3 regions of the Azospirillum sp. ST 5-10 genome follow, and region 2 is predicted to be linked to each of the others. Evidence: riboswitches for the same ligand, from Rfam matches in the RefSeq annotation. Region 2 holds a riboswitch; each other region holds the start of a gene.
What was found. Region 2 has a riboswitch for cobalamin ahead of cobN (cobaltochelatase subunit CobN). Riboswitches for the same ligand answer to the same signal wherever they lie in the genome.
Positions count from the first base shown of each region.

Region 1: it holds a riboswitch for cobalamin, as region 2 does, so the genes downstream of both, ACSBPG_RS19175 (TonB-dependent receptor plug domain-containing protein) here and cobN (cobaltochelatase subunit CobN) in region 2, are expected to answer to the same signal.
Region 3: it holds a riboswitch for cobalamin, as region 2 does, so the genes downstream of both, cobW (cobalamin biosynthesis protein CobW) here and cobN (cobaltochelatase subunit CobN) in region 2, are expected to answer to the same signal.

Region 1 is NZ_JBPJSP010000017.1:131,481-134,748, reverse strand. Features, by position in the region: gene ACSBPG_RS19175 (TonB-dependent receptor plug domain-containing protein) at 1-1,858, opposite strand, end outside; cobalamin riboswitch at 2,029-2,227, opposite strand; gene ACSBPG_RS19170 (UDP-glucuronic acid decarboxylase family protein) at 2,460-3,268, shown strand, end outside.
Region 2 is NZ_JBPJSP010000003.1:349,800-353,067, reverse strand. Features, by position in the region: gene ACSBPG_RS05925 (TRAP transporter permease) at 1-638, opposite strand, end outside; gene ACSBPG_RS05920 (GntR family transcriptional regulator) at 782-1,561, shown strand; cobalamin riboswitch at 1,602-1,813, shown strand; gene cobN (cobaltochelatase subunit CobN) at 1,934-3,268, shown strand, end outside.
Region 3 is NZ_JBPJSP010000002.1:412,081-415,348, reverse strand. Features, by position in the region: gene ACSBPG_RS04245 (THUMP domain-containing class I SAM-dependent RNA methyltransferase) at 1-745, shown strand, start outside; cobalamin riboswitch at 912-1,127, shown strand; gene cobW (cobalamin biosynthesis protein CobW) at 1,432-2,472, shown strand; gene cobG (precorrin-3B synthase) at 2,509-3,268, shown strand, end outside.

The DNA.
Region 1 (3,268 bases), on a different contig from region 2:
TGGCCTTGATGCCGGCGTAGAAGGCGCGGCCCGACGAATTGTAGCGCGCCACCTCCTGGTAGTCGGCGTCGAACAGGTTCTCGATGCGGCCGAACGCCGACACCGCCGGGGTCACCGCGTAGCTCGCCTGCAGGTCGACGACGGTGTAGGCGTCGTTGCGGATGTTGGTGTAGGTGCTGTCGAGCTGCTCGCCGACGAAGCGCAGGGTGCCGCCGACCCGCGCCGCGTCGGTCACCTGCCAGACCGCGCCGAGGCTCGCCTGATGGTGCGGCCGGCGCGGCAGCTCGCGGCCGGTGGACAGGTTCTCGGCGCGCAGGAAGGTGTAGGAGGCGGTGAGCCGCAGCGCGTCCGACACCTTAAGGGCGGCGGCGCTCTCGACGCCCCAGGTGCGGGCGTCCTCGATGTTCTGGTAGGTGTCGTCGAAGGCGATCAGGTCGCTGAAGCGGTTCCAGAACACGGTGGCGCTGACCGTCGCCCGCTTGCCCAGGAAGGTCTGCTCGACCCCGGCGTCGGCGCCGACGCTGCTCTCCGGCGACAGGCCGGGGTTGCCGTAGGTCGGGTCGTAGAGCTGGAACAGGGTCGGCGCCTTGCCGGCCGTGCCGATGCTGGCGCGCAGGGTCGTACCGGTTCCGTCGATGGCGTAGGCGGCGGCGGTGCGGACGGTGGTCTTGGGCCCGAACTCCTCGTTGCGGTCGTGGCGGACGCCGAAGGTCAGCGACAGGTCGTCCCACAGCCCCAGGAGGTACTGGCCGTAGACCGCGTTGGTGTCGACGCTGTCGTCGACGCCGACGGTGCGCACGCCGCCGTCCTCGTTGACGATGCGCGCACTCTCCACCTCGTGCAGGGCGCCGACGGTCAGCACGTCGGTGTCGTCGACCTGATAGTTGGCCCGGTACTCCGCGGTCCAGCGGCTGCCGCTGTAGTTGCTGTGGGGGATGTAGCCGCCGGGCTCGTCGAAGGAGCGGTCGGTGGAGGTGCCGGACAGGGTGAACACGTTCTCCAGCCGGCCGTCCAGCAGGAAGACGGTGTTGTCGATCTTGCCGTAGCGCAGCGTCTTCTCCTTGACGTAGGGCGCGTCGCGGCTGGTCTCGTCGTAGTCGCTGCGCAGGTCGAAGATGCCGGCGGCGACGTCCACCGTCCAGGTGTCGGTGAGGTCGGCGCCGACCTTCGCCGTGAGGGCGCGGTTGCGCGCACCGTCCGCCTCGTCCCCGCCCGGGAAGGCGGAGAAGCCGTCGGTGCCGAGGCTCGTGGCGTTGACGGCGTAGCCGAAGCGCTCGGTGCCGCCGCTCGCCCCGGCCGACAGCCGCCAGGTGTTGTGGCTGCCGGCCTCGGCCAGGCCGCTGACCTTCAGCGGCCCGCGCCCGCGCTTGGTGACGACGCTGATGACGCCGCCCATGGCGTCGTTGCCGTAGAGCGCGCTCTGCGGCCCGCGCAGCACCTCGATCCGGTCGATGCCGGTGACGGCGAGGGCGTCGAAGTCGAACTCGCCGTTGGCGTTGGCCGGGTCGTTGACCAGCACGCCGTCGATCAGCACCTGGGTCTGCGCCGATTCGGCGCCGCGCAGGCGCACCGTCGAGGTGGCGCCCATCCCGCCGTTGCGCGACAGGCTGACGCCGGGCACACCCTGCAGCGCGTCGAACAGCTCCGGCTTGCCGCCCTCCTCGATGGACTCGCCGGAGATCACGGTCACCGAGCTGCCCACCTTGTCGGGGGCGGTGGCGAGGCGGGTGGCGCTGACCACCACGTCCGGCACCACCACGGGCTCCGCCACATCCTGGGCGGCGGCGGGAAGGGTGGCGAACAGGGCCGCGACGGAGACGCCGGACAGCCCGGCGGAACGGAAGAGACGAGACGTCATGCGACGGGGCTTTCCCTGACACGGTGTTACACGGTCCAGGGAGGGACCACGCCGCACGCGTGCGCTCGGACGAGATCCGATGCCGCGATCCACCCCCCGGGTGGCGCCACCGCACAACGGACCGCTCAAGCGGCGATTCCCGTCCCACCGGAACACCCCGTCCGACGGTCGCGTGACGCGCTTCGACGGCAGGTCTCCTGGCTCGCGCGTCGCTGCACCCCGGCCGCCTTCCCAGTTTCCCAGTGGCCTGTCTGGCGGGGCGCTCTGCGCTTACAGTTGCGGGGGCAGCCACGGAATCGGCCCCGCCCGGGGCTTCACCGCGTTCCCTTTTCATCCGCTCGCGCGGAAACCGTCGGACGGAGCTTTAGCCCAGGCGGCCGGGCTTGCCAAGAGGCAAGGACGCCGCGGCGCGCCGGCCAAGCCGGTCGTCCGGGCGGCGGCAGCCGCCCCGGCCGCGGCGGCGCAACCGGGCTAGACCATAGGTACATTGAACCCCACGTGATCCTGAAGTGTTGGACAACGGGACGGGAGTATTCCCGGACTATCCACGCCCACGCGGTCCACCCGCAAAGCGGCCGCGACCATCCGACGAGGGATCACCGTGAGACAGACAGCGTCCAAGCGCGTACTGGTGACCGGCGGGGCCGGCTTCCTCGGCTCGCACCTCTGCGAGCGCCTTCTGGCCGAGGGCTGCGAAGTCCTGTGCGTCGACAACTACTTCACGGGCTCTCGGAGCAACGTCGCCCACCTCCTGGACCATCCGCGCTTCGAGACGATGCGCCACGACGTGACGTTCCCGCTCTACGTCGAGGTGGACGAGATCTACAACCTCGCCTGCCCGGCCTCGCCGGTGCACTACCAGCACGACCCGGTGCAGACCACCAAGACCTCGGTGCTCGGCGCCATCAACATGCTGGGACTTGCCAAGCGGCTGAAGGCGCGCATCCTCCAGGCCTCCACCAGCGAGGTCTACGGCGATCCCTTCGTCCATCCGCAGCCGGAGGGCTACTGGGGGCACGTCAACCCGATCGGCCCGCGCGCCTGCTACGACGAGGGCAAGCGCTGCGCCGAGACGCTGTTCTTCGACTACCATCGCCAGCACGGGCTGGAGATCAAGGTGGTGCGGATCTTCAACACCTACGGCCCGCGCATGCACCCCAACGACGGCCGCGTGGTGTCCAACTTCATCATGCAGGCGCTGCGCGGCGAGCCCATCACCATCTACGGCGACGGCTCGCAGACCCGCTCCTTCTGCTACGTCGACGACCTGATCGACGGATTCCTGGCGCTGATGGCCAGCCCGGCGGCGGTGACCGGGCCGATCAACATCGGCAATCCCGGGGAGTTCACCATCCGCGAGCTGGCCGAGACGGTGATCGCCCTCACCGGCTCGCGCTCGCGGCTCGTCCA
Region 2 (3,268 bases):
TGCAGGAACACCGCGAAGGCGACGAACAGCACGATGTACTGCGAGGACGCCGCCGTGGTGATGCCGAAGATCCCTTCCTGGCTGTAGATGAAGGAGAAGAAATGGCTGGCCTCGAAGCCCCTGTGATGGAGCACCCCGGGCATGACGGGGCCGGCGAAGGCGTAGGCGATGAAGACCGCCGCCAGGAGCGGCAGCACCAGCCCGGCGGTGCGCCGCGCGAACTCGATCGTCAGCAGGGTGCCGACGAAGCCGACCGCGAAGTCGGCCGGCGTGGTGATCACGCCGGTGCGCATGATCAGCGCGTCGAGCTCGACCGCGATGTAGGCGGTGCAGCCCAGCGCCGCCAGCGCCGCCAGCCCGTCCCGCGCCGGGATGCCGCGGCGGCGTTCGCCGCTCCAGGTGGCGTAGAGCAGGAAGGCGATGCCGGCGCCGGCGTTGACATGGACGGCCCGGAACAGCCATTCGTCGAGTGCTACGAAGTTCAGCACCACCAGGTGGAACACGGTGTAGGCGATGGCGCACCAGAACAGCCCGACCCGCTGCCAGACCGCGAGATCGCGCACGCGCGCACCGAAATCGAAACGGTCGGCGCTGTCGGCCGCCTCGTGCGCAGCGGTGTCGGAGTGGCTTCCGGACATCTCTTCCCTCCCGGTGGGCGGCTCCGGCCCCGGCGCCGCCAGTTGTCCGTACAACTTCACTTGTTCGGACAATTAGGGGGACGTATGATGGGCTTGTCAAGCATGTTTTCCATGGCGTGGACCGGCGATGGCGGGGTGTTGGGATGAAGACTCGGTATGCGGCGCTAGCCCAGGTGCTGGTTCAGGCCATCCGCTCCGGCCAGTGGCCGGTCGGCTCGCTGCTGCCCGGCGAGGTGGAGCTGGCGCAGCAGCACGGGGTCAGCCGGGCGACGGTGCGGGCGGCCCTCGACCATCTCGAGGAACTGGGCCTCGTGTCCCGCCACCGCGGTCTCGGCACCCGGGTGGAGGCGGTGCGCGCCGGCACCCATTTCCGGCAGACGGTGACCCCCATCGACGACATCATGCAGTTCGCCGGCGACGCGAGGCGCGCCGTCGAGCGGATCGAGGACGTGGTGGCCGACGAGGCGCTGGCGGCCCGCCTGGACGGGCGCCCCGGCCGTCATTGGCTGCACATCGCGCAGCGCCGCCTGGAGCCGGCGACCGACCTGGCGGTCTGCTGGACCGACGTGTACGTCGACAGCGCCTACGCCGACATCCGCCGGGTCGTCCGGCGCTATCCCGGGCTGGTCTGCGACCTGATCGAGGAGCGCTTCGGCGTCTGCGTCGAGGAGATCCGGCAGGAGATCCGGGCGGTCGGCGTGCCCGCCGCCGTCGCCGCCCATCTCGGCGTCGAGCCGGGGGCGCGGGGCCTGGAGCTGACCAGGCGCTACCTGGACCCGCAGGAGCGGGTGATCGAGATCGCCATCAGCGTGCTGCCGGCGGACCGTTTCACCTACACCGTGCGGCTGCGGCGCTCCCCGGGTCCCGGCGCGGCATCGCCCGCCGCAAGCGGCGGCGGCGGGGACGGCGATCCGCCGCCCTGAGGAGGGCGGCGCCGGCGCGCTTGCAATTCGCCGGGGGTGCGGCATAGATGGCGGCGATGGTGCCTGCGGACCGGCCGGTCCGGAGGAACAGGGAACGCGGTGAGGTCGGCCCGACCGAATCCGCGGCTGCCCCCGCAACTGTGAGCGGCGAGCCCCCCTCTCGACGACGCCACTGGCCGGAAGCGGCCGGGAAGGCCGGAGGGCGGGCGACGACCCGCGAGCCAGGAAACCTGCCATCGCCGATCGATCCAGCCCGCCGGGTGTGGCGGAGACAAGGAGCCCGCGATGCCGCCCGCCGCCGATCCGTCGGCCGTTCCCCCGGCCGTTCCCCCGGCCGTCCCGAACCCCCCCGCCAGCGCCGCCGGCTGAGCCATGCATCTGCTCGCCGCGCGCCAGGAGGACCTGGACGCCGGGCCGCAGGCCGTCGATCTCGGCCACGCGCCGGCGGACCTGGTGGTCCTCTCGTTCTCCGACAGCGACCTCGGCGCCCTGGCCGCGGCCTGGACCGCCGGGCGCGACCGGCTGCCCTCGCTGCGCCTCGCCAACCTGGGGGAGCTCGGCCATCCCCTGTCGGTCGACCTCTACGTCGACCGGGTGATCCGCGCGGCCCGGCTGGTGGTGCTGCGCCTGATGGGCGGCGCCGGCTACTGGCGCTACGGCCTGGAGGCGGTCGCCGCCGCCTGCCGCGAGGCCGGGGTGCCGCTGGCCGTGCTGCCCGGCGACGCCCGGCCCGACCCCGGCCTGGAGGGCTACGGCACCCTGCCCGCCGCCGAGTCCCGGCGCCTCCACCGCTACTTCGCCGAGGGCGGGCCGGCCAACATGGCCGGCCTGCTGGCCTGCGCCGCCACCCTGGCCGGCCGCCCGCTGGCCTTCGCGGAGCCGGCGCCGGTGCCGCGCTTCGGCGCCTACGACGGCTGGCGCGGCGCCGTCGACGCGGCGGCGCCGGCGGCGGCGCTGGTGTGCTACCGGGCCTATCTCCAGGCCGGCGACCTCGCCCCCCTGCACGCCCTGGCCGACGCGCTCGCCGCGCGCGGCCTGGCCCCCCGTCTCTTCCACGTGTCCAGCCTGAAGGAGCCGGACGCCGCCGCCTGGATGCGCCGCACCCTGCGGGCGCTGGCGCCGGCGGTGGTGGTGAACGCCACCGGCTTCTCGGCCCGGCTGCCGGAGCAGGACGGCTCGCCTCTCGACGCCGCCGGGGTGCCCGTCCTGCAGGTGGTGCTGTCCACCGGCGGCGAGGAGGCGTGGCGCGCCTCCTCCCGCGGCCTCGGCCCGGCCGACCTCGCCATGAACGTCGTGCTGCCGGAGATGGACGGCCGCATCCTCGCCGGCGCCGTCGCCTTCAAGGCCCCGCGGACCGCGGACCCGGCGCTGCAGTACGCCGAGATCGCCAGCCGCCCGGTGGCGGACCGCGTCGCCGCGGCGGCCGACCGCGCCGCCGCCTGGGTGCGCCTGGGACGGACGCCGCGCGCGGAACGGCGGGTGGCGCTGGTCCTCTCCGACTATCCCAGCGGCGGCCTGGGCGGCGGCGGTGTCGGCCGGGCGGTCGGCCTCGACACGCCGGAGAGCGTGCTCGCCATCCTCGGCGCGCTGGCGGGGGCGGGCTACGCCGTCGACGCCGTCCCGGCGGACGGCGCGTCGCTGATGCGCGCGCTCACCGGGGCGCCGCCCGCCGCGGCGCTGAGCCTCGTCGACTACCGGCGGCTGGCC
Region 3 (3,268 bases), on a different contig from region 2:
GGTTGCGCCCGACGCCGACGTCAGCATCAAGGCGCGCATCGACGACGACCTGTGCACCATCAGCGTCGACACGTCGGGCGAGTCCCTGCACAAGCGCAACCACAAGGAGGCCGTGCACAAGGCGCCGATGCGGGAGACCCTGGCGTCGCTGTTCCTGCGCCAGTGCGGCTACGACGGCGGCGAGCCCGTCGTCGACCCGATGTGCGGGTCGGGGACCTTCGTCATCGAGGCGGCCGAGATCGCCGCCGGCCTCGCCCCCGGCCGGTCGCGGCGCTTCGCCTTCGAACGGCTCGCGACCTTCGACGCGGCGGCTTGGCAGCGCCTGCGCGGCACCGGCGCCGGCGCCGCGGCCGGGACCGTCCCGGCCGTCCGCTTCCACGGCAGCGACCGCGACGCCGGCGCGATCGCCATGAGCCGGGCCAACGCGGAGCGGGCCGGCGTCGCCGGGCTGACGGAGTTCCGCCAGCACGCGGTCAGCGACCTCGTCCCGCCGGAGGGGCCGCCCGGCCTCGTCATCGTCAACCCGCCCTACGGCACCCGCATCGGCGACAAGAAGCCCCTGCACGCCCTCTACCACGCCCTCGGGCAGACGCTCCTGTCCCGGTTCTCCGGCTGGAGGGTGGGGCTGGTGACGAGCGAGCCGTCGCTCGCCAAGGCGTCGGGCCTGCCCTTCGCGCCGCCGGCCGTCACGGCGTCGCACGGCGGCGTGCGCGTGTCCCTGTTCCAGACCGGCCCGCTGGCGTGACGGCGGGGCGGCCGCCGGGAGCGGCCGGGCAGGGTGATCGCATTTGGTTGTTTTGCCCTCCCCCGCCCCGGGAGAGGGAGAATTCCAGCGTCCGCCACAAGAGCCAAATTCAAGTGCGGTGACCCTGCCGGCCGCTCCGCCGGCTCTTGCAATCCGCCGCGGGGCCTGCGATGGTGGCGGCGATGGTGCCCCCGAACCGTCGGGTCCGGGGGGTAAAAGGGAACGCGGTGAGGACGGCGACGTCCGAAGCCGAGGCTGCCCCCGCAACTGTGAGCGGCGAGCCCACCCTCCACGAAACCACTGGCCCCCTGCGGGGCTGGGAAGGTCGGGGGGCGGGCGGCGACCCGCGAGCCAGGAAACCTGCCATCGTCCGATCAATCCAACCCGCCGGGTGGGCGGAGAGAGGACGTTGACCCATGCCGTGTGTCGCCGCTTTCGCCGGCAGGCCCCTTGCCGTGCGCCCGACCGGACCCGCTGCCGCCGCGGCGGGAGCCGAACCGCCGGGCGCCTTCCCGCCGTCCGGCGGGCAGCCGTCCGCGCCCCTTCCCCGTCGCTGACCCCCCGACCATGGTCGGGCGGCCCTTCCCGGCCGCCGTGCCCGCGGACCCGACCGCGGGCGCGGCGCCGTCCGCCGCGCGCCGGTGGCCGGCCGGCGCCGACCGTTCCTCCCGCCGGAGACGCCTCCCATGACCGCTGCCCTTCGCGCGAAGGTCCCCGCCACCGTCGTCACCGGCTTCCTCGGCGCCGGCAAGACCACCCTGATCCGCAGCCTGCTGGAGCAGGCGAACGGGCGCCGGCTGGCGCTCATCGTCAACGAGTTCGGCGACGTCGGCGTCGACGGTGAGATCCTGCGCGCCTGCGGCGTCGAGGGCTGCCGCGACGACGACGTGATCGAGCTGGCCAACGGCTGCCTGTGCTGCACCGTCGCCGACGACTTCGTGCCGGCCATCGAGGCGCTGCTGGCCCGCCCCGCCCCGCCCGAGCACATCCTGATCGAGACGTCCGGGCTGGCCCTGCCCAAGCCGCTGGTCAAGGCCTTCAACTGGCCGGCGGTGCGGACGCGGGTCACCGTCGACGGGGTGGTCGCCGTGGTCGACGCGGCCGCCGCCGCCGAGGGCCGCTTCGCCCCCGACCCGGCGGCGCTGGCGGCGCAGCGCCGGGAGGCGGGCACCGTCGACCACGAGACGCCGATCGAGGAGGTGTTCGAGGACCAGCTCCTCTGTGCCGACCTGATCGTCGTCAACAAGACCGACCTGGTCGACGAGGCCGGGCTGGACCGGGTGGAGGCGCTGATCCGCGCCGCCCTGCCGCGCGAAGCCAAGCTGGTGCGCACCGCCGGCGGCCGCGCCGACCCGCGCGTCCTGCTGGGGCTGGCCGCGGCGGCGGAGGACGACCTGGCGCGCCGCCCCAGCCATCACGACGGCGCCGACGAGCACGACCACGACGACTTCACCAGCTTCGTCGTCGAGCTGGCGCCGCAGGCCGATCCGGAGGCGCTGACGGAGCGCCTGCGCGGCATCGCCGCCGCCCACGGCGTGCTGCGCCTGAAAGGCTTCGTCGACGTGCCGGGCAAGCCCATGCGGCTGCTGGTGCAGGGGGTGGGCGTCCGCGTGCAGGCCCATTTCGACCGGCTGTGGACGCCGGGCGAGCCGCGCGTCGGCCGGCTCGTGGTGATCGGCGAGACCGGGCTGGACCGCGCGGCGGTGGAGGCGGCGCTCGCCGGCTGATCCATGCGGCTGTCCAAGGAGAGGGGAGAGATCGTCATGACCGGCCCGACCGCGGCGTCCCGGCCGCGACGGCGCGGCGCCTGTCCCGGCGTGCTGGCGCCCATGGCGGTGGGCGACGGGCTGCTGGTGCGCCTGCGGGTGCCGGCCGGCGCGCTGCCCGCCGCCGCCGCGCGGCGCGTCGCCGCCCTCGCGGCCGGCCACGGCAACGGCCTGCTGGAGCTCAGCCACCGCGGCAACCTGCAGATCCGCGGCGTGCGGACGGCGTCCATGCCGGCGGTGACGGAGGTCCTCGGGGCCCTCGGCCTGGTGGCGGCGGATGCGGCCAGCGAGGCGGTGCGCAACGTCCTGTCCGCCCCCGCCGCCGGCATCGACGGGCAGGCGCTGCTCGACGTGCGGCCGCTGGCGCTGGCGCTGGACGCGCGCCTGGCGGCCGATGCCGGCCTGCACCGCCTGCCGCCCAAGTTCGGCTTCGTGATCGACGGCGGCGGCCGCGCCCACCTCGCCGACAGCCGCGCCGACCTGCGCTTCGACGCCGTCGCGACGCCGGACGGCGCGCGCTTCCGGGTGGCGGCCGGCGGCGCCCTGGCCGACGCCGTGCCGCTCGGCCTGTGCGCGCCCGACGCCCTGGTGGCGACCGCGGCCGCCGCCGCCACGGCCTTCCTGGAGCTGCGCTCCGCCCTGGCGGAACCGCCGCGGCGCATGGCCGGGCTGGTGGCGGCGTGCGGAGCGGCCGGGCTGCGGACCCGCGTCGCCGGCCTCGCCCCGCTCGACGACCCGGCGCCGCCGGTGCGCCCGG